One region of the Pseudarthrobacter linnaei genome, then DNA from elsewhere that is predicted to be linked to it. Evidence: riboswitches for the same ligand, from Rfam matches in the RefSeq annotation. Region 1 holds a riboswitch; each other region holds the start of a gene.
What was found. A riboswitch is a leader RNA that binds a small molecule or an ion and turns the genes downstream of it on or off. The one in region 1 is predicted to bind S-adenosylmethionine.
Positions count from the first base shown of each region.

Region 2: another riboswitch for S-adenosylmethionine. It lies ahead of ACZYZ3_RS10755 (bifunctional o-acetylhomoserine/o-acetylserine sulfhydrylase); the one in region 1 lies ahead of ACZYZ3_RS07295 (DUF1737 domain-containing protein).
Region 3: another riboswitch for S-adenosylmethionine. It lies ahead of ACZYZ3_RS19035 (cobalamin-independent methionine synthase II family protein); the one in region 1 lies ahead of ACZYZ3_RS07295 (DUF1737 domain-containing protein).
Region 4: another riboswitch for S-adenosylmethionine. It lies ahead of ACZYZ3_RS11200 (aminotransferase class V-fold PLP-dependent enzyme); the one in region 1 lies ahead of ACZYZ3_RS07295 (DUF1737 domain-containing protein).

Region 1 covers NZ_JBVAYX010000005.1:172,248-177,447, reverse strand. Annotated here, with positions in the region: gene ACZYZ3_RS07310 (glutamate--cysteine ligase 2) at 1-512, shown strand, start outside; gene ACZYZ3_RS07305 (O-succinylhomoserine sulfhydrylase) at 531-1,739, opposite strand; gene ACZYZ3_RS07300 (rhodanese-like domain-containing protein) at 1,736-2,167, opposite strand; gene ACZYZ3_RS07295 (DUF1737 domain-containing protein) at 2,164-2,466, opposite strand; SAM riboswitch class IV at 2,480-2,594, opposite strand; gene ACZYZ3_RS07290 (aminodeoxychorismate lyase) at 2,742-3,704, opposite strand; gene cls (cardiolipin synthase) at 3,798-5,200, shown strand, end outside.
Region 2 covers NZ_JBVAYX010000009.1:113,112-118,311, reverse strand. Annotated here, with positions in the region: gene ACZYZ3_RS10775 (phenylacetate--CoA ligase family protein) at 1-1,084, shown strand, start outside; gene ACZYZ3_RS10770 (histidine phosphatase family protein) at 1,095-1,775, opposite strand; gene ACZYZ3_RS10765 (CPBP family intramembrane glutamic endopeptidase) at 1,840-2,622, shown strand; gene ACZYZ3_RS10760 (VOC family protein) at 2,772-3,410, opposite strand; SAM riboswitch class IV at 3,616-3,731, shown strand; gene ACZYZ3_RS10755 (bifunctional o-acetylhomoserine/o-acetylserine sulfhydrylase) at 3,796-5,112, shown strand.
Region 3 covers NZ_JBVAYX010000038.1:16,055-21,254, reverse strand. Annotated here, with positions in the region: gene ACZYZ3_RS19050 (O-acetylhomoserine aminocarboxypropyltransferase/cysteine synthase family protein) at 1-556, shown strand, start outside; gene ACZYZ3_RS19045 (CoA-binding protein) at 553-1,050, shown strand; gene ACZYZ3_RS19040 (adenylosuccinate synthase) at 1,226-2,515, opposite strand; SAM riboswitch class I at 2,801-2,907, shown strand; gene ACZYZ3_RS19035 (cobalamin-independent methionine synthase II family protein) at 2,919-4,127, shown strand; gene ACZYZ3_RS19030 (uracil-DNA glycosylase family protein) at 4,299-4,931, shown strand; gene ACZYZ3_RS19025 (DUF3151 domain-containing protein) at 5,071-5,200, opposite strand, start outside.
Region 4 covers NZ_JBVAYX010000010.1:58,622-63,821, reverse strand. Annotated here, with positions in the region: gene ACZYZ3_RS11200 (aminotransferase class V-fold PLP-dependent enzyme) at 1-1,391, opposite strand, end outside; SAM riboswitch class IV at 1,426-1,539, opposite strand; gene hisN (histidinol-phosphatase) at 1,617-2,429, opposite strand; gene rsgA (ribosome small subunit-dependent GTPase A) at 2,550-3,665, opposite strand; gene aroA (3-phosphoshikimate 1-carboxyvinyltransferase) at 3,649-5,082, opposite strand; gene ACZYZ3_RS11180 (DoxX family protein) at 5,090-5,200, opposite strand, start outside.

The DNA of each region.
Region 1 (5,200 bases):
TCGACGCGCGGCTGTGCCGGCAGCATCCCACCGTGGAGATCCGGGTCGCCGATGTCTGCCTGCGCGCCGAGGACGCGGCGCTGATCGCCGTGCTTGTGCGCGCGCTCGTCGAGTCGGCGTCCCGGGAATGGAACGACGGCGTCGATCCCGCCCCGGTGCCGACGCTGCTGCTGCGGATGGCTGCGTGGCAGGCCAGCAACTGCGGACTCGGCGGGCAGTTGCTGGACTTCGGAACCTTCACCCCGGCCCCCGCCGCGGAGGTGGTCCACGCGCTGGTGGACTTTGTGGCCCCCGTGCTGGAGGAGCAGGGTGAGCTGGACCTGGTGCGGGCGGGCGTCGGCCGAATCCTGGCGGAGGGCACAGGGTCGCAGCTGCAGCGGGAGCCGTTTCCCGCAGGCGGGCTGGCCGCCGTCGTCGAACGGGCCGTCGACGTGACCATGCAGGGAACCATAACCGGGGACCCGGCGGCCCAGGGCTCATCCCTGGGCAGGGTCCGCCGCGGCCGACCCTGACCGCGGACCGTAACAGCCCTAAACCTGCTTGAGCCCCTGGCCGAGGTCGCGGGTCAGGTCCTCGAGGTCCTCGAGGCCCACGGAGAGGCGCACCACCCCGTCACTAAGCCCGATCGCCGCCCGGCCTCCGGGCCCCATGGCGCGGTGCGTTGTGGTGGCGGGGTGGGTGATGAGCGACTTCGAATCGCCCAGGTTGTTCGAGATATCGATGATCCGCAGCGCGTCGAGCAGCGCGAACGCAGCCTCTCTCGCTGAACGCCCGGCGGACGGGGAGAGCTCGAAGGTCAGCACGGTGCCGCCGGCCTTCATTTGCCGGGCGGCCAGTTCGTACTGCGGGTGGGACGGCAGCAGCGGGTACCTGACCCAGCTGACCGCGGGCTGCTCCTCCAGCCATTCGGCAAGCTGCAGCGCGGAGGCGGAGGAATGGTTCACGCGCAGGGCCATGGTCTCCAGCCCCTTGGTCAGCACCCAGGCGTTGAACGCGGAGAGCGCCGGGCCGGTGTGGCGCATGAGCTGCTTGACGGGACCCTCGATGAACTCCTTGGTGCCCAGGATCGCGCCGCCGAGCACCCGGCCCTGGCCGTCGATGTGTTTGGTCCCCGAATACACGACCACGTCCGCGCCGAGCTCCCCGCAGCGCTGCAGCAGGGGGGTGGCAAAGACATTGTCGACGACGACCGTCGCCCCGGCGGCGTGCGCCAGGTCGCTCACGGCGGCGATATCCACAATTTCCTGCATTGGGTTCGACGGCGACTCGAAGAAGACGGCCGTGGTCGGTTCGGACAGCGCGGACCGCCACTGCTCCAGGTCCGGGCCGTCCACAAAGACCGTCTCGACGCCCCAGCGGGGAAGAATTTCGTTGAGGATCACGAAGCAGGATCCGAACAGCGAACGGGCCGCGACCACCCGGTCGCCGGCGGCCAGCAGGGCGCCGAGGGCGGTGAAGACCGCGGACATGCCCGAGGCGGTGGCGAAGCATGCCTCGGTGCCCTCGAGCAGCCGGAGCCGTTCCTGGAAGGTGGCCACCGAGGGGTTGCCGTAGCGGGAGTAGACGAAGCGCTCGTCCTCGCCGGTGAAGGCGCGCTCCGCGGCGGCCGCGGATTCGTACACGAAGCCGGAGTTCAGGAAGACCGGTTCGGACGTTTCCTGGAAGGCGGTGCGGTCGAGTCCGCCGCGGACGGCCTGGGTGTCGGCGCTCCAGCCGGCGGCGTCAGGGTTGAAGGTCACTTAGTGCTTTCCGAGGTGGTGGGCAGGCCGCGGTTCTTCCAGCCGTTGACGGTGCGTTCGCCGTGGCGGTCCGGCTCGCCCTCGAAGCCCTCAAGGACGTTGTAGGACATGAACCCGGCCTCCGTCGCCGCCGTCGCCGCGGCCACGGACCGGGCGCCCGAACGGCACAGGAAGACCAGTTCGGTGCTGCCGCCGGGCGCCTGTTGTTTCAGCTGCAGCGTTAGCTGTTCTATGAAGCGCGCATTGGGGATGCCGCCGGCCAGGTTCCACTGGATGAAGAGCGGGTCATTGCGCTTGATGCCCGCGGCCGCGGTGTCCGGGATGCCGATGTGAGCCCATTCGCCCTCGGTACGGACGTCCACCAGAATGGCGCCGTCCTCCAGCTTGGCCCAGGCCTCCTGCGGGCTGAGGTCCCCGGCGTAGCTCACGCGTGGCCCCCGCCGTCGAACTCGAGATCATCCACGGCATTGGCGACGGCGGCGTCGGCGCTGGCGACCGCGGCCGGCAGCACCACGGCCTGCGCCACGATGACGCGGCCGCCGTTGGACGTGGCGGCCGGGCCGCCGTGCAGCACATAGCCCTCGGCGAGGGCGGCCGAGACGCGCTCGCAGAAGGCGCGGTCATCGGGGCCCGTGAACAGGCGGTATGCCAGTTTCTCCCCGGCGGCACCGTGGACTGCGGGGGCGGGTGCTGTTGCGGGGACAGCGGGGGCGGAAGCGTCAGGCACGACGGATCTCCTTCTTTCACGCTTGCAGCTCGAATGGGTCGATTGCCGAGTATTCACCTGAGGCACCCCGCCGCGAAAGGGAGGGTTGCCGACCGGCCAGTCAGGGCTTGGCGCCGGTTCTCATTACTCACCAAAAACGTAACACCTGCAACGCCGGCAGCACCGCCGCGGCCGTCATGTTAAGTAACGGTCCTTCAAGCAACGCGGGGTCAGCTACGGCCCATCCCGGCGCCCCGGATGGGCGCTAGCTGACCCCGCGTTGTTTCGGTAACGGGCTACTCGATCGTGGCGTACAGCGCGTTGAGCTCCGCCGTGAGCTGCCGGCGCAGCTCCGGCGTGCCGATTTCCTTGCCGTCGATGTGGTTGACGGGCGCCAGCAGCCGGATGCTGGAGATTAGCCACACGGCATCGGCGTCGTACAGGTCGCGGGGCTCCAGCGGGCCGTAGCCCAGCTCCCAGCCCGCGGCCTTGGCCGCGGTGAACAAGGCGCCCTGCGAGGTGCCGGGCAGGATCCCGCTGTCGAGCTGGGGCGTGATGAGCCGCCGGACGGTGCGGACCCCGCCGGCGCCGTCGTCGGTGGTCTCCAGGTGGGCGAGCAGCACGGTCGACGTCGGACCCTCCAGGACCTGGCCGTCCGCGGAGGTGAAGATGACGTCGTCCGCGCCCTGGGCGCGGGCGTAGCGAAGCGCGGCCATGTTGACGGCGTAGGACAGGGTCTTGGCGCCCAGGAGCAGCCACGGGGCCCGTTCCCCGATGTCGCTGTCGTAGCCGCGGTCCAGCAGAATGACGTCGATCCCGGTGTCGCGCTGGCGCCTCCCGGCGGGCCCGGGGGCGGAGGCCTGGACCCAGCAGGTGGGCCCGGGCGCACCTTCGACGCCGCGGGTTACGAGGAGCTTGACCACGAGTTCGTCGTCCCCGACACTTGCGGCGGCCGGCACGTGCCGGCGCCGGTATTCGCTGGTCGCCGTCGTGATGGCCCGGCGCCAGGCGTCCTCGGCCGGGATGTCCAGCTCCAGCAGCCGGGCGGACCCGGCCAGCCGGTCCAGGTGCGCCTGGAGCTTGCGGGGCTGCCCGCCCACGGCCAGCAGCGACTCGAAAACACCGTCGCCGCGGGTGGCGCCCTGGTCCGTCGCCATCAGCTGCGGCCTCGTGGCGTCGGCCAGCCGACCGCCGTCGAACGCGGGATCCAGGAACACCAGCACCGGGACGGGGGCGGGGACGGCAGCAGGAGAAGTCATGGCTTCAGCTTAGTGCGGCGGGCTGCGGGATAGGATTTGACGGTTGCCCGTTCCGGAACTGTTCCGCGGGTCTGGAGCTTGAGGGGTTCGTCTGTGTTGTGGCCATTTTCCCTGGCGGAATCCCTGCCCTCCTGGGTGATCCTGATCCTCACCGTCGTTGACCTCGCCATCCGGGTGCTGGCACTCGGCATCATCCCCGGAAACCGGCGCCCCACCACGGCCATGGCCTGGCTGCTGATCATCTTCTTCGTCCCGGCCGTGGGCCTGGTCCTCTTCCTGCTCTTCGGCAATTTCCGGCTCTCCCGCAAGCGCCGGGCACAGCAGGACGCCGTGAGCACCCGGGTACGCGCCGGCGCCTCCGACCTGGCGATGCTGGAAAGCCGCTACGAGGGCCCGGAATGGGTCTCCTCCGCGGCGGAACTGAACAAGACTCTGGGCTCGCTGCCGATGGTGGACGGCAACCGGGTGGAGCTCCTGCCCGGCTACCCGACCTCGATCAAGGCGATGGCGGCCGCCGTCCGGGAGGCCAAGGAATTCGTCAACGCGGAGTTCTACATTTTGAGCTCGGACCATGTCACGGACGAGCTGTTGACCGCAATGGAGGAGGCCGCCGACCGCGGCGTAAAAGTCCGCCTCCTGTTCGACCACCTGGGGACCCTGCGCATCAAGGGCTACAGCCGTTTGATCGCCCGGCTCAAGGCCAGCAAGATCCGCTGGCGGCCCATGCTGCCGCTGAACCCGCTGCAGGGGCAATGGCGCCGGCCGGACCTGCGCAACCACCGCAAGATCATGGTGGTCGACGGTGAGATCGCGTTCACCGGGTCGCAGAACCTGATCGAGCCCTCCTACAACAACCCGCGGCACCGCAAGATGGGCCGCGAATGGGTCGAGCTGATGGCGTCCCTGCGCGGGCCGATCGTCACCACCCTCAACGTCGTCTTCGCCACCGACTGGCTCAGTGAAACCGACGAATCCCTCGAGGACCAGCTCGCGCACCGGCCCGAACTGCACGCCGGGCACGTCACGGCCCAGGTGGTGCCCAGCGGCCCCGGCTTCATCACCGAAAACAACCTGCGGCTCTTCAACACGCTGATCTACTCCGCGCAGCGCAAGATCTCGATCTGCAGCCCCTACTTCGTCCCCGATGATTCGCTGCTGTATGCGGTGACGACGGCGGCGCAGCGCGGCGTCGACGTCGAGCTCTTCGTCTCGGAAAAGGGCGACCAGTTCCTGGTCCACCATGCCCAGCAGTCCTACTACGAGGCGCTGCTGGAGGCCGGGGTGCGGATCTACCTCTATAAGGCCCCGTTCGTGCTCCATGCCAAGCACTTCACGATCGACAACGAGGTGGCCGTGCTGGGTTCCAGCAACATGGACATGCGTTCCTTCTCGCTGAACCTCGAGGTCTCGGTGATGCTCCTGGGGGAGGACATCGTGCAGCGGATCAGCGTCGTGGAGGACACATACCGGGACATTTCGCGCGAACTGACGCTCGA
Region 2 (5,200 bases), on a different contig from region 1:
AACGCCGTTCCTGGGCCGGTATTTCGTCTGCACCACGTCGGGCACCACCGGGCACCCCGGGATCTTCGTGCACGACCCGCGTTCCCTGGCGGTCTCCCAGTCCTTTATCCTCCGCGTCGACCTGGCCTGGCTGTCTCCGGCCGAGCTGCTGGCGATGGCCCGCCGCGGGCTGCGCTGGGCGGCTGTGGTGGGCACGGGCGGACACTACGCCGGGGCGGGCTGGGTGCAATGGCAGCGCCGGCGCAGCGGGTGGCGGCGGCGGGCGTTCCGGGCGTTCCCGGTGCAGCAGCCGCTGGCGCGGCTCGTGGCAGCCCTGAACGACTACGACCCCTCGGCCGTCACCGGCTACCCGAGTGCCCTCGCGCTGCTCGCCGAGGAGCAGGTGGCCGGCCGGCTCCACCTGAAACCGGTAGTGGTGGAGCTCGCCGGCGAATCCTGCGGCCCGGACGTGCGGGCCCGCATCGCGGAGGCGTTCGGCGCTGCCGTCCACGATGCCTACGCGGCCTCCGAGTTCACCCCGCTGGCATTCGACTGCGCCCGCGGCTGGCTGCACGTCAACAGTGACTGGGCCATCCTGGAACCGGTCGGGGCCGACTACTCACCCACACCGCCGGGGGAGCCGTCCCACACCGCGCTGCTCACCAACCTCGCCAACCGCGTGCAGCCGATCATCCGCTACGACCTCGGCGACTCGGTGCTGGCGAAGACCGGCCCGTGCGGGTGCGGCAGCCCGCTGCCGGCCATCCGGGTCGCGGGCCGCCGTGACGATGTCCTGCGGCTGCTGGGCGCCGACGGCACCACGGTCCGGGTCCTGCCGCTCGCCATCGGATCGGTGGTCAACGAAACGCCAGGACTGCACCGCGGCCAGCTTGTCCAGACAGGTCCGGCGACCCTCCGGCTCCGGCTCGAACCGGAACCCGGTGCCGATGCCGCGGCGGTGTGGCATGCGGCGTCCGGCAGGCTGCTGGAGTACCTTGCCGGGTTGGAACTGGGGAATGTCGACGTCGTCCGCGCGGAAGAACCGCCGGAACAAAGCGGCCTGAGCGGGAAGTTCCGGCAGGTGATCGCCCGGGTCCCGGAATGAGCCGCGGCTGCTAGAAGAACATCGGCGGGGCGTCCAGCACCGTCTCATCGATGCGCCGGGCCTCCCACTGGCTGAACGGCTTGTCCAGCTCGTACTTGCCCTCCCCGGTGCGGTACAGGGTGCGGACCTCGGCGTTGTCCGGGTTGTTGAGCGACTCGAAGTACTCCACGGACCAGTGGAACCATCGCATGCAGAACAGCCGCATGGTGAGCCCATGGGTGACAAACAGTGCGTTGGGGGCGTATCCGGGCCTGGACCAGTGCCGGTACAGGGTCTCCATAAAGGAGGAGATCCGGTCATAGACATCCGAGCCGGACTCGCCTTCGCGGAAGCGGTAGAAGAAGTGGCCGTAGGCGTTACGGAGTTCCTTCTGGTCCTCGATCTCACCGGCGATCTGGAAGTTGGCCCAGTCCTGCTCACGGAGCCGCGGCTCCTCGATCACCCGCTCCACCAGCGCACCGAGGTTGAGCGCCTCCAGGGTCTGGTAGGCCCGCAGGTAGGGGGAGACGTACACGCACACCGGGCGGCCGTCGAGCAACCGCCGGACCTGCTCGCCGGCGGCCCGGGCCTGTTCCACGCCGAGGTCGGTCAACGGAATCCGGTAATCGGGCACCCGGTTGTAGATCGAGGTGTCGGCGTTGGCCGCGGACTGGCCGTGCCGGATCATGATGATTTTCCCGGGCGCACTCATAAACCCCAGCATAGGCGGCAAGCCGGGCAAGACCGGGCAAGCCAAGACCGGGCAAGATAGGAACATGCTCGTTCCCTCCCGCCGCCGTCTGCGCTTAGAAGTCTGGATCGTCCTGGGCCTGTCCCTGGGGCAGTCCGCTGTGTACTCGGTCGTCCAGTTGCTGGACAAGATGACCCGGGCGCCGCTGGCGGAGGGCACCTCCACCCTGAACCGGTCGCAAAGCAACCGCGAATACTTCGATCTCACCTACCAGCTGCTGGACATCTTCTTCGCTCTGGTGCCGGTGGTCCTGGCGCTCTATTTCCTCACCGACCACCGGACGTCAAGCCTGTCCGGAGGCGGCAGCCGCGGCGTCACGGCGTTCCAGAAACTGGGCCTCAATTTCGCCCGCCCCGGCCGGGACCTGCTGCAGGGGTTCGGGCTGGCGGCGCTGATCGGCATCCCGTCCCTGGGCCTGTACGCCGCGGGCCGGGCGCTGGGCATCACGACGGCGATCATCCCCAGCGCGCTGGATTCCTACTGGTGGACGGTCCCGGTGCTGGTCCTCTCCGCGATCCGGCACGGGATAGTGGAGGAAGTGATCGTGGTGGGTTACCTGCTGGACCGGCTCCCTAAGCTCGGCTGGAGCCTGCCGCTGGCGATCTTAGCCAGTTCGATGCTGCGCGGCAGTTACCACCTCTACCAGGGCTTCGGGCCGTTCATCGGCAACGCCATCATGGGCGTCATCTTCGCGCTCGTCTACATCAAGACCCGGCGCCTGATGCCGCTGGTGATTGCGCACGCCGTGCTGGACGTCGTCGCGTTCGTCGGCTTCAGCCTGTTCGGGAAGTCCATCGGCCTCGGATGACCCCGCGCACACCACAAAACCACACACCAACCCTAAAAGCCGGGAGCACGTCCAGCTCAGCCCGGGGCCGGGGCGGCGTTAAAAAGTATCGGCCGCCATCGGTGGGTGACGTCATTGGCACCCGCTGATGGCGGCCGAAGTGTGGGGCGTTAGATGGTGACGGCTCCGGAGGCCGTTTCAAAGGTGACGGAGAGGATGCCGGGCGTCCCGCGGGGAGCGAGCCAGTTCACGGCCACGTCTTCCAGCGGCTTCTCGACCGGGACACCGAGCCATTCGGTGACACGCCCTGCCGAGCCGGCGATCGTGAGGGCGGACATCTTGACGTTGCTCTCGTAGGCTTTCGACGGGTGGAGGTCCGGATCGCCTTCCCATTTGAGCATGTAGGGGACCTGGGGGTCGGCGATGAGCCCGAGGATGCCGATCTGTTTCCAGACCAGTTCTCGGCCGTCCGGGAACTTGCGGTTGCCGTTGACGGCGGCGCGGCCGAGCCGCTCCTCGAACGGGGCGAGGTCGTCAACTTCGACGCACCAGCCCATCCAGCCGCCGCCTGCTTCGGAGCGGGCGCGGACGGCCTGGCCGAAGGGGGCCTTGTCGGACGCGGGGTGGTTCAGGACCTCCACGACCTCGACATATTTGTGTCCCGCGAGCGGGATGATCATGTTGCGGGTCCCGAATCTGGGGTGTACTCCGCCCTTCACGGCTTCGACGCCGAGGGCAGACGCAATTCGTTCGGTGGTGGCAGCTAGGCCATCTTGTTCACAGGCGTAAGAGACGTGATCCATGCGCATGCCCTCATCTTGACACTTTGTGATGCGGCTCTCAGCTTAGGCTGCCCTAACCATGATGGGATGTCCTTTTGGGGGTTTCTCCGCCGGGTATCGGTCCGCGTCACCCCGGCGAACGGCAGGGCTCTCTTGTCCCCGCGGGCCGTGCAACTTCATGTTCATGTCACAAAGGTATCCACAGCCGGAACGGGTTCCTAGACTGGGGGCAGGTCATGAGTGCCAGCGCACAGCCCCGGCTTGCTGGCCGGCAACCCTCGTCACGCGGTGGGGTGCCCCGGGTGAAGACCTGGCCGACCGGCACCCGCCGGACGGCAAGCGCGGCGCCAGTGCAGCCCCGGTCCAATGGGCCCGGGGGATGCCTGGGCCCGGTCCCTTGAGGAGTGTCCCAATGTCCAGCGCCTGGTCCTTTGAAACCCGTCAGATCCACGCCGGCCAGGAGCCGGACAGCGCCACCGGCGCCCGCTCACTGCCGATCTACCAGACGACGTCGTTCGTCTTCCCCAGCGCCGAAAGCGCCGCTAACCGCTTCGCCCTTGCCGAACTGGCTCCCATCTACACCCGGATCGGCAACCCCACCCAGGACGCCGTCGAACAGCGGGTGGCCAGCCTGGAGGGCGGACTCGCGGCGCTGCTGCTGAGCTCCGGCATGGCCGCGGAGACCTTGGCGATCATGAACGTCGCCGAGGCCGGCGACCATGTGGTGGCCAGCCCCAGCCTCTATGGCGGCACGTATAACCTGCTGGCGCACACCCTGAAGAAATTCGGCATCTCCGTCACCTTCGTCGAGGATCCGGACAACCTGGCCCAGTGGCGCGACGCGGTGCAGCCCAACACCAAGCTGTTCTTCGGCGAAGTGGTCTCCAACCCCCGCCAGGACGTGCTGGACATCGAGGGCATCTCGCAGGTGGCACACGAGGCCGGGATCCCGCTGATAGTGGACAACACGCTCTCCACCCCCTTCCTCATCCGGCCTATCGAGTGGGGGGCGGACATTGTGGTGCATTCCGCCACCAAGTACCTTGGTGGCCACGGCGCCGCGATCGCGGGCGTGATCGTGGATTCCGGCAACTTCGACTTCGGCAAGGACCCGGAGCGTTTCCCCGGCTTCAACACCCCGGACCCCACCTACAACGGCCTGGTCTACGCCCGCGACCTCGGCAAGGACGGCGCCCTCGGCGCCAACCTCTCCTACATCCTCAAGGCGCGCGTCCAGCTGCTGCGCGACCTCGGCTCGGCGGTGTCCCCGTTCAACGCCTTCCTCATCGCCCAGGGCATCGAGACCCTGAGCCTGAGGATGGAGCGGCACGTCGCCAACGCCATCAAGGTGGCCGGCTGGCTTGAGGCCAGGGACGACGTCGAATCCGTCGCCTATGCAGGGCTGCCGTCCAGCCCCTGGTACGAGCGCGGCCGCAAGTATGGCCCGAAGGGGACTGGCGCCATCGTTTCCTTCAACATCGCGGGGGGAGCCGAGTCGGGCAAGCGCTTCGTCGACGCCCTGGAACTGCACTCGCACGTGGCCAACATCGGCGACGTGCGCTCCCTCGTCATCCACCCGGCGTCGACCACCCACAGCCAGCTGTCCCCCGAACAGCAGACCGTCGCCGGCGTGAACCCCGGCCTGGTCCGGCTCTCCGTGGGCCTGGAGCACATCGACGACATCCTCGCGGACCTTGACGCCGGATTCCGCGCGGCCAAAACCGCCTGAACACCGCCGGCGCCCGACTCCCAGGCCCCGGGTCCTGGGCGCCCGGCGCCCCGGATTGGCGACGGGATAGACACGGCGAGTCATAAGT
Region 3 (5,200 bases), on a different contig from region 1:
GCAGGGCGTGGAGACCCTCCCGCAGCGCCTGGACGAACACCTCAAGAACGCCCAGGCCGTGGCGGAATGGCTCGAAGCGGACGAGCGCGTCGCCTACGTGAACTTCTCCGGCCTGCCCTCTCACCCGCACTTCGAGCGGGCAAAGAAGTACCTGCCGCTGGGACCGGGCTCGGTGTTCTCCTTCGGCGTGAAAGGCGGCCGGGCCGCGGGCCAAAAGTTCATCGAATCCCTGCAGCTGGCCTCGCATCTGGCCAACGTCGGCGACTCCCGGACCCTCGTGATCCACCCGGGCTCCACCACCCACCAGCAGCTCAGCCCCGAACAGCTCGAATCCGCCGGTATCCCCGAGGACCTGATCCGGATTTCCATCGGCCTGGAAGACATCGAGGACATCCTCTGGGACCTGGACCAGGCCCTGGACACGGCGTCTGAGGTAGCAGCCTCGGATGCGTCCGCCCGCGGCTTAGACACACCGCCTCGTTCCTCGGCGGCGCGATGCGCCGCTTCCGCGGACACATCAGAGGCCGACACCTGCACGATCGGAGCACTGTCATGAGCAGCGAAGAAACCCGTACCTGGGCCGGGCCGTCCGCACCGGAGCGGCTGAACCTGCTGCGGCAGGCGAAATCGATCGCGATTGTGGGCGCCTCGGACAAGCCGTCCCGGGCGAGCTACTTTGTGGCAACCTATCTGCAGTCCTCCACGCGCTACAAGGTGTACTTCGTGAACCCGGTGGTCAAACAGATCCTGGGCGAGCCGACGTACGCCTCACTGGCGGACCTGCCGGAGAGTCCGGACATCGTGGACGTGTTCCGCAAGCACGATGACCTGCCGGGTGTCCTGGACGAGGCCATCGCCGCCGGCGCCAAGACGCTCTGGCTGCAGCTCGGCTCCTGGCACGAGGACGTCGCGAAGGAAGCGGAAGCTGCCGGGCTCGACGTCGTGATGGACCGCTGCGTGAAGATTGAGCATGCCCGGTTCCACGGCGGCCTGCACCTGGCCGGCTTCGACACCGGGGTCATTTCCTCCAAGCGGCAGGTCCTGGCCTAACGCCTCCCGCGGGTTCGGCTACCGAACTCGCGGCAAACGTGCGGGCTCGCCGTAACGAAACGGCGAGCCCGCACCTTACCCGCGACCCGGATGGACTGCGGCGGGACGGCTTAACGACGGCGGCGGGTCACCTTTTCAGGTGACCCGCCGCCGTCGTGCGTCAGCTTCTGATGCGTCAGTCGTTGATCAAATCGTTGATCACGATGGTCTGGTCGCGGTCCGGGCCGACGCCGATCGCGGAGAAGCGCGTGCCGGAGAGCTTCTCGAGGGCCAGCACGTAGTTCTTGGCGTTCTCGGGGAGGTCCTCCAGGGTGCGGGCGCCGGTGATGTCCTCGGTCCAGCCTTCGAAGTACTCAAAGATCGGCTTGGCGTGGTGGAACTCGGTCTGCGTCATCGGCATCTCATCGTGCCGGACACCGTCGACGTCGTAGGCCACGCAGACCGGGATCTGCTCTATGCCCGTGAGCACGTCCAGCTTGGTGACGAAGTAGTCCGTGAACCCGTTGACGCGCGAGGCGTGGCGCGCCAGCACGGCGTCGTACCAGCCGCAGCGGCGCGGCCGGCCGGTGTTGACACCGAACTCCCCGCCCGTCTTCTGCAGGTACATGCCCATCTCGTCGAACAGCTCCGTGGGGAAGGGGCCTGCGCCCACCCGGGTGGTGTACGCCTTGATGATGCCGATGGAGCGCGAGATGCGGGTGGGGCCGATACCCGAGCCCACGGAGGCGCCGCCGGCCGTCGGGTTCGAGGAGGTCACGAAGGGGTAGGTGCCGTGGTCGACGTCCAGGAAGGTGGCCTGGCCGCCCTCCATGAGGACCACCTTGCCCTCGTCCAGGGCGGTGTTCAGGACATAGGTGCTGTCGATGACCAGCGGGCGGAGCCGCTCGGCGAAGGACAGGAAGTACTCCACGATCTCATCCACCTCGATGTCGCGGCGGTTGTAGACCTTGACCAGAAGCTCGTTCTTCTGCCGCAGCGACCCTTCGACCTTCTGGCGCAGGATCGAGGCGTCAAAGACGTCCTGGACGCGGATGCCGAGGCGGGCCACCTTGTCCATGTAAGCCGGGCCGATGCCGCGGCCGGTGGTGCCGATGGCGCGGGAGCCGAGGAAACGCTCGGTGACCTTGTCCAGGACCTGGTGGTAGGGCGCCACGAGGTGGGCGTTGGCGGAGACACGCAGCTTGGAGGTGTCGGCGCCGCGGGCTTCGAGTCCGTCGATCTCCTGGAACAGCGCCTCGAGGTTCACCACGCAGCCGTTACCGATGATCGGAACCGCGTTGGGGCTCAGGATGCCGGCCGGAAGGAGCTTGAGCTCATACTTCTCACCGCCTACGACGACGGTGTGCCCGGCATTGTTGCCGCCGTTGGGCTTGACGACGTAGTCGACTCGGCCACCAAGCAGGTCAGTGGCCTTACCTTTGCCTTCGTCGCCCCATTGGGCTCCGACGATCACGATTGCTGGCATGGGATCCTCCCCCATTCGTTCGGGCCGAAGTCCGCGTGACTCACCTGGGTGGTCACCGGAGCTCAGCGCCGTTCATGAGAATGCCCCGAATCTACCGCTGTGCTCTTACCATCAACGCCAGAGTCCGGGGCTCTTACCACCCAAGTTTAGCCGATCACGGTCGCGGCAGTTCATTTGACCATCCAATGGACTTCCCGCCGGCCGCTGCCCGCGGCCCGGCGTCCAGCCCGCGGAACTTCGGCGCACGCACTTGCGCCGGCAGGCCGGGTGGAATTAAGTGAGAGCTGACCATCCCGAGCGGCCGAGGGACCTGGACCATTGACGCCGCAGCAACCCTGTCCCGGCCACGGCCTTGTGGCGGCAAAGGGTGCTACCGCCAGGACCGATGGAAAGGAAGCGCCCCATGCGCCAGAACACCGACCATATCCGCGCCACGCACGCCGGATCCCTGCCCCGCACCCCCGAGCTCATCGCCGCGAACGAGGCCAAGGAAGCAGACGGCGTCACCCCCGAGTTCCTGGATCTGCTGGAAACCTCCGTGGTGGACATCGTCCAGCACCAGAAAAACCTCGGCATCGACATCCCCAACGACGGCGAATACGGGCATACGATGTCCGGCCCGGTGGACTACGGCGCATGGTGGAACTACTCCTTCAGCCGGCTCGGCGGCCTTGAGCCGACGGACGTCGACCGCTGGGCTGACGCCGCGGTGCACCGCTCCACGCCGGGCCACATCGTGCTGACCTCCTTCCCGGACCGGCGCGACCGGCAGAAGTTCAATGAGGCCTACAACGATCCGTTCTCCGGGATCCTGGCCCACCGCAAGAGTGTCACGCAGCCAAAGATTGCCGGCCCGCTGAGCTACACCGGGCAGGCCCTCGTGGGCTCGGATATCGCCAACCTCAAAACCGGCTTGGCCGCCGCCGGACTGGCCGAGGGCTTCGTCGCTTCCCTCTCCCCCGGCTCCTGCGCCCGCGTCGCCAACGAGTACTACAAGACCGATGAGGAACTCCTCTACGCCTGCGCGGACGCCATGCGCGAGGAGTACAAGGCCATCGTCGACGCCGGACTCACGGTCCAGCTCGACGATCCGTCGCTGGCCGAAAGCTGGGACCAGATCAACCCGGAACCGGCTCTGGCGGATTATCTCAAATTCATCCAGCTCAGGGTTGAAGCCACCAATTGGGCCCTGCGCGGCCTCCCCCAGGAGCAGATCCGTCTGCACGTCTGCTGGGGTTCCTGGCACGGCCCGCACACCACGGACATCCCCTTCGCGGACATCCTCGGCTCCGTACTGCAGGTCAATGCCGGCGGCTACTCCTTCGAGGCCGCCAATGTCCGCCACGAGCACGAGTGGCGCGTCTGGGAGGACACCCAGCTCCCCGACGGAAAAGTGATCATCCCCGGCGTCGTCTCCCACGCCACCAACGTCGTCGAGCACCCGGACCTGGTGGCGGACCGGATCGTACGCTTTGCCCAGCTGGTGGGCCGGGAAAATGTGATTGCTTCCACAGACTGCGGTCTCGGCGGACGGGTGCACCCGCAAATCGCCTTTGCCAAGCTGGAATCCCTGGGGGAAGGCGCCCGCCGGGCCACCGCGCGGCTCTGGTGACCGGGTCTGGGCAGAAACGTCATTTCGCAGGGCTTGATAGACTAATAAGGATCGACCAGGAATCGGTCCACACCACATTTTCAAACCACACCGTACTTGTCATGCCCCGGTACCCGGCATGCCGCGTACGGTCTGGCAGCTTTACCAATCCCGCAGGAGACTCAGCAATATATGACAGCCTTGGCCACTGAAAATTCACGCGAACAGCTTCTGAGCCGCCGCTACGAACCTAGCGTTGCAGCAGTCAACGAACTGTGCGACACGCTGCAGGCAACCAAAGCTGGCATGAACGTCCCGTACGTGGACCCGCTGCACGACGTCGACGAATGCCGGATCATCAGCCTCTTCTCCAACATCGGAACCGAGGACGAGTCGGGTTTCATCACCGCCGGTGACGAGGAAGCTGCCACCCGCCTGCTCGGCGTCCAGTGGAAGCTCGGCCTGCGGCCCGAGTACGTCATGCCCTGGAACGTCCACCCCTGGTACGTGCCAGGCGAGCCCAACGGCAAGTTCACGCCGGACCAGATTTCCGCAGGCCTGAAGCCTCTGCTGAAATTCCTCGCCGTCGTACCCCGCGCCTCAGTGATTGTGGCGCACGGCACCGAAGCCAACCGCCTCGCGAACCTGCTCCTCAAGACCGAGGTGCCCATGATCTGGCGCCGCGGCCTCAAGACCTACAAGGTCCGCTCGCTCAGCGGCCGCGCCTTCGCCGGCACGCCGGCCCGCCAGGAGCAGTACCTTGAAGAGATGGGCGCCGTCTACGCGGACGCCATGGCCCGCACCGGTCTGGCCAAGCCCAGCTAGTTCTCCGAAACGACAACGGCGGGCGCCCACCCAACTGGTGGACGCCCGCCGTCGGACTTTAACAAACAACGCGGGGTCACTTCCCGCCCATCCCGGTGTGCGGAATGGGCCGTAAGTGACCCCGCGTTGTTGTTGGCGGTTAGCGCTTTTCGGCTTCGATGGCTGCCTTGGCGGCGGGGTCCGAGTCCTTGAGGAACTTCTCGATCCGCTCCAGTTCCTCGGCCTCGCCGATCGCAGCGGACGCCCGGCCCAGGGAATACAGGGCCCGG
Region 4 (5,200 bases), on a different contig from region 1:
TTGGACGGCACCCAGCGTCCGGCATCCACGACGTAGTCCCAGCCGAGGCCGGTGCGGCGCAGCTCCTGGAGGGCGGCCAGCAGCCGCTGGGCGTCTTCCAGCCGGGATCCCAGGCCGAAACTGGCCCGCAGGGAGCCCGAGGGCAGCCCGAGCCGCCGGAGCAGGGGGTGCGCGCAGAAGCGGCCGTCCCGCAGCCCGATGCCGTGTTCGGCCGACAGGTACGCCGCCACGAGGCCCGCGTCGTAGCCTTCCACCGAAAAGTTGACGACGCCGATTGTGCCGGTACCCGCGGCGTTGACAGGCCCGGCGCCTGCCGGAGAGTCGAAGGATGCACTGTCCGGGAAGATCTGGTGGACCGTCACGCCGTCGATCCGGGCGAGGCCCTCGACGAGGAAGGACCGGATCGCGTTTTCGTGCGCGTGCCACTGGTCCACGTCCAGGTCCGCGATCACCTGGGTGGCCCGGGCCAGGGCAGCGGCGCCGAGGACGTTGGGGGAGCCGCCTTCATGCCGGGCGGGGCCGGTGGTCCAGCTGACACTGTCAATCCGGGCGTCCTGCACGGCCCCGCCGCCGGCCAGGTGCGGGGTACCGGCGTCGAGCCAGTCGGGGCGGCCGACCAAAACCCCGGCGCCGAACGGTGCGTAGAGCTTGTGCCCGGAGAAGGCGAGGTAGTCGACGTCGTCCGCGGCGATGTCGATCCGCCGGTGCGGCGCCAGCTGGGCGGCGTCGACGACGATCCGGGCGCCGTAGTCGTGGGCCAGGGCGGCCAGGGCCCGGATCGGCAGGATCTCGCCGGTGACATTGGAGGCGCCGGTCACGGCGAGCAGGCTGACGCCGCCGTGGGCGAGCTCCGCACGGAGCAGTTCCAGGGTGGCGGCGAGCGTGGGGGCGGCGATGACGCTGCGGTGCGGGACGCGCTGCCACGGCAGCAGGTTGGCGTGGTGCTCGATGTCGAGGTAGAGCACCTCGCCGGTGGGCACGCCGCCGGCGGCGGGCAGGCAGCCGGCCAGCAGGTTCAGGGAATCGGTGGTGTTCCGGGTGAAGATCACCGCGTCGTCCGGCCGGCCGCCCACAAACTCCCGGACAATCGTGCGGGCGTTCTCGTAGACCGAAGTGCTGATCTGCGAGGCGTAGCCGGCGCCGCGGTGGACGCTGGCGTAGAACGGCAGGATCTCATTGAGGTAGGCCGAGACGACGGACAGGGCAGGGGCCGAGGCGCCGTAGTCCAGGTTGGCGTAGCGGACGTGGCCGCCCTGGATCAGCGGTGCCTGGATCTCGGCGCCGGTCACCGCGGCCAGCGGGCGGCGGGCCACGGCGAACCGCGCGTCGGGACGGGCCTGGCTGGCGCCGGCTTGGAATTCAGGAGTGGCGGGAATGGTGGCAGTCGTCATGGGACCTCGCTCGAAAAGGACCCCACGCACCGGGGATCCGCGCTTGCCGGGTCCGGACCGGACCGGCCAGGTCGTCACCCGGGGCACCCCGCCGCGAATGGAGGGTTGCCGGCCAGCAAACCGGGGTTTCGCGCTGGCACTCGTGACCTGCATCGAGCGTAGGTCACGCCCGCTGCTGCAGAAAAGACGGGGCAGGAATGTGAAGCGCTTTGTTACGGGACTTCTCTAGAGCAGGTCGTCCAGGCCCGGGTTGAGGCGCTTGAGGACCTCCGAGTGCAGGATGGAGTTGGTGGCCAGGGCGTTGCCGCCGAAGGGGCCGTCCTCGCCTTCGAGGGAGGTGAAGCGCCCGCCGGCCTCCGTGACAATCGGGACCAGCGCGGCCATGTCGTAGAGATTCAGTTCGGGCTCGCAGGCGATGTCGACGGCACCTTCGGCCACGAGGCAGTAGGACCAGAAGTCCCCGTACGCACGGGTGCGCCAGACCTCTTCGGTGAGGCCAAGGAACTCGTCGAGGTTGCCGCGCTGCTTCCAGCCGCCCAGGCTGGAATAGGACAAGGACGCGTCCGAGAGTTCGGAGACGTTGGAGACTTTCAGCCGGGTCGCGGCCGCCAGCGAACGGCCCATGTAGGCTCCGGCGCCCTTGGCGGCCCACCAGCGCTTGCCCAGCGCCGGGGCGCTGACCACGCCGACGACAGGTTCGCCCTCGTCGACGAGGGCGATCAGCGTCGCCCAGACGGGGACGCCGCGGACGAAATTCTTGGTCCCGTCAATCGGGTCGATGATCCAGCGGCGGGAGCCGTGGCCGGAACTGCCGAACTCCTCGCCGAGGACGGCATCGCGGGGACGGGAGCGGGAGAGCTGGCCGCGGATGGCTTCCTCCACCGACTTGTCGGCATCCGTCACCGGCGTCAGGTCCGGCTTCGTCTCAACCCGAAGGTCAAGCGCCTTGAAGCGGCTCATGGTCTGGGAATCTACGGAATCTGCCAGTACATGGGCAAGGCGCAGGTCATCGTTGTAGCTCGAAGCGGGTTGACTCATGGTTCCAAACTACCGCCAAAGCGGGCGGCGGGGCGGGAGGCCACGTGGCTGCGCCGCGGGATGCCGCGGGATACGGCCCGCCGCGCGCTGGCTGACGGCCCGGCCCGCCGCAGTGCCGGGCTACGAGACGGTCCCCAGTTCCTTGACGTCCTGTGCTTCCATCCGCGGGTCGGTCCCCAGCAGGCGGCGGAGTGAGGCGAGCCGGGCGGGCCCGGATTCGCCGGCCCGGCCGGCGGCCACCCAGGCGTCCACCCCGCAGTTGACGGCGCTGGAATCGTGCTTGCAGCCCCGCTCACAGTCGTCGGTGCCGGGCTCGAGGTCGGGGAAGGACCGCAGGATCCGGTCGGGATCCACATGGGCCAGGCCGAAGGAACGGATGCCGGGGGTGTCGATGATCCAGCTGCCCGGAGGCGCATCGTTGACCTTGAGGGCCAGGGCGGAGGAGGAGGTGTGGCGGCCGCGCCCGGTCACGGCGTTCACGCCGCCGGTGGCGCGCTCGGCGCCGGTCAGGGCGTTGACCATGGTGGACTTGCCGACGCCGGAGTGGCCCAGCATGACGGTGACCTTCCCGTCGAGGTGGGCGCGCAACTGGGAGACGGCGTCCTTGTCCAGCCGGGCGGAGAGCCCGTCATCCGAGCGGGCATCGATGCCGGAGGCGGCGGAGTCCGCCGTCTTGGAGATGATCACCGGAAAGGCAAGGTGCTGGTAGTTGGAGAGGAGTTCCGCCGGATCCTTGACGTCGGCCTTGGTGACGAGCAGCAGCGGCTCGATGCCGGCGTCATACGCAGCCACGAGGGCGCGGTCGATGAACCCGGTCCGGGGCTCCGGATTGGCGGCCGCCACCACGATCACCAGGGTGTCGGCGTTGGCGACCACAGCACGCTCGATCGGGTCCGTGTCGTCCGCGCTGCGCCGAAGCAGCGTCTTGCGGTCCTGGATCTTGACCAGCCGCGCCAGGGTGTCGGGTTCGCCGCTGACGTCCCCGACGAGGGAGACGAAGTCGCCGGCGACGACGGGGTTGCGGCGCAGTTCCCGGGCCCGGGCGGCAATAATCTTGCGTTCCTCGGGGGTGCCCTCGGCGACGACGGCGGTGTAGCGTCCGCGGTCAACGGTGACGATCCGCCCGGTGACGGCGTCGTCGTAGGCGGGCCGGTCCTTGGTGCGGGGCCGCGTGCCCTTCTTGTTGGGGCGGATCCGGACGTCGGATTCGTCCCAGGAGTCAGTGCTGCGTGCCACCGGAGGTGCCCTTCGTTGCGGCGGCTGAGTCTGCGGGGGCTGCGCTGCCGGCGGCGCCCTGGGCGAGCATGGACTTCCAGAGCTGAGGGAAGGTGGGCATGGTCTTGGCGGTGGTTGCAATGTCCTCGACCTCGATGCCGGGAACGGCGAGGCCCAGGATGGCGCCGGCCGTGGCCATGCGGTGGTCGGCGTAGCTGCGGACGACGCCGCCGTGCAGCGGGGCGGGCCGGATGATGAGGCCGTCGGAGGTCTCCTCGGCGTCGCCGCCCAGGCGGTTAATCTCGGCGACGAGGGCGGCCAGCCGGTCTGTTTCGTGCCCGCGGAGGTGGGCGATGCCGCTCAGCCGCGAGGGGCCGCTGGCCAGGGCGCAGAGCGCGGCGACGGTGGGGGCAAGCTCGCTGGTCTCGGCGAAGTCCGAACCCTTGATCTCCGGGCCGCCGGTGACGGTCAGGGTGCCGTCCGTGAGCGTCACCGTGGCCCCCATCGTCGTGAGGATGCTGCGCCACAAATCGCCGACCTGCGTCGTCTCGGCCGGCCAGTTGGGGATGCGGACGGTGCCGCGGGTGGCCAGGGCAGCCGCGAGGAAGGGGCCTGCGTTGGAGAGGTCCTTTTCGATCCTGAGGTCAAAGGCGCGGATCGGGCCGGGGGAGACAATCCAGTGGTTCGGGCGGGAGTCATCCACGGCCACCCCGGCTCCGCGGAGCACGGCGACCGTCATGTTGATGTGGTCCAGGCTGGGGACGGGCTTCCCGGCGTGGTCCCTGCTCTGATGTTCGAGGTGCAGTCCCTCGGTGAAGCGGGCTCCCGCCAGGAGCAGCGCGGAGACAAACTGCGAGGAAGCGCTGGCGTCAATGACGAGGTGGCCGCCCCGCACTTCGCCGGTGCCGTCGACGGCGAACGGCAGCGAGGACGCGGGGCCGCCGTCGGGCGCGGTGACGGCGACGCCCAGCCCCGTCAGCGCCTCGATGATCGGCCCCATCGGGCGCGTGCGCGCGTGCGGGTCGCCGTCGAACAGTGTCACTCCCCGGCGCAGGGCCGCGACGGGCGGGACGAACCGCATCACCGTCCCGGCCAGTCCGCAGTCGATACCGGTCCGGGCCCCGGCGGCGTCCAGGCTGACGGGTGTGATGGCCAGATCGGGACCGAAATCGCCGTCCCCCGGAAGCTCCGTGATGGTGGCCCCGAGCTGCCTCAGTGCCTCGATCATGAGCGCTGAGTCCCGGGAATGCAGCGGGCCGCGCAACCGCGAGGGTCCGTCGGCGAGCGCGGCCAGCACGAGGTACCGGTTGGTGAGGGACTTGGATCCCGGGACGGTGACCGTTGCGTCGAGCGGCTGTCCGGCGAACGGCGCCCGCCAGGGCGGAGCGCCTGCGGCGGGAACAGCGTGGGCAGCTGCGGTGGGGGTGGCGCCTGTCATTGCTGTCTTAAGCCCCGCCGGTGTGGTCTACGGCTTTGCGTACGGCTTTGTCGGCCTTCTTCAGCTGCTTGCCGGTGGTCTTCTTGACGTCGGCGGCGAGGTGGCCGGTGGACTTCTT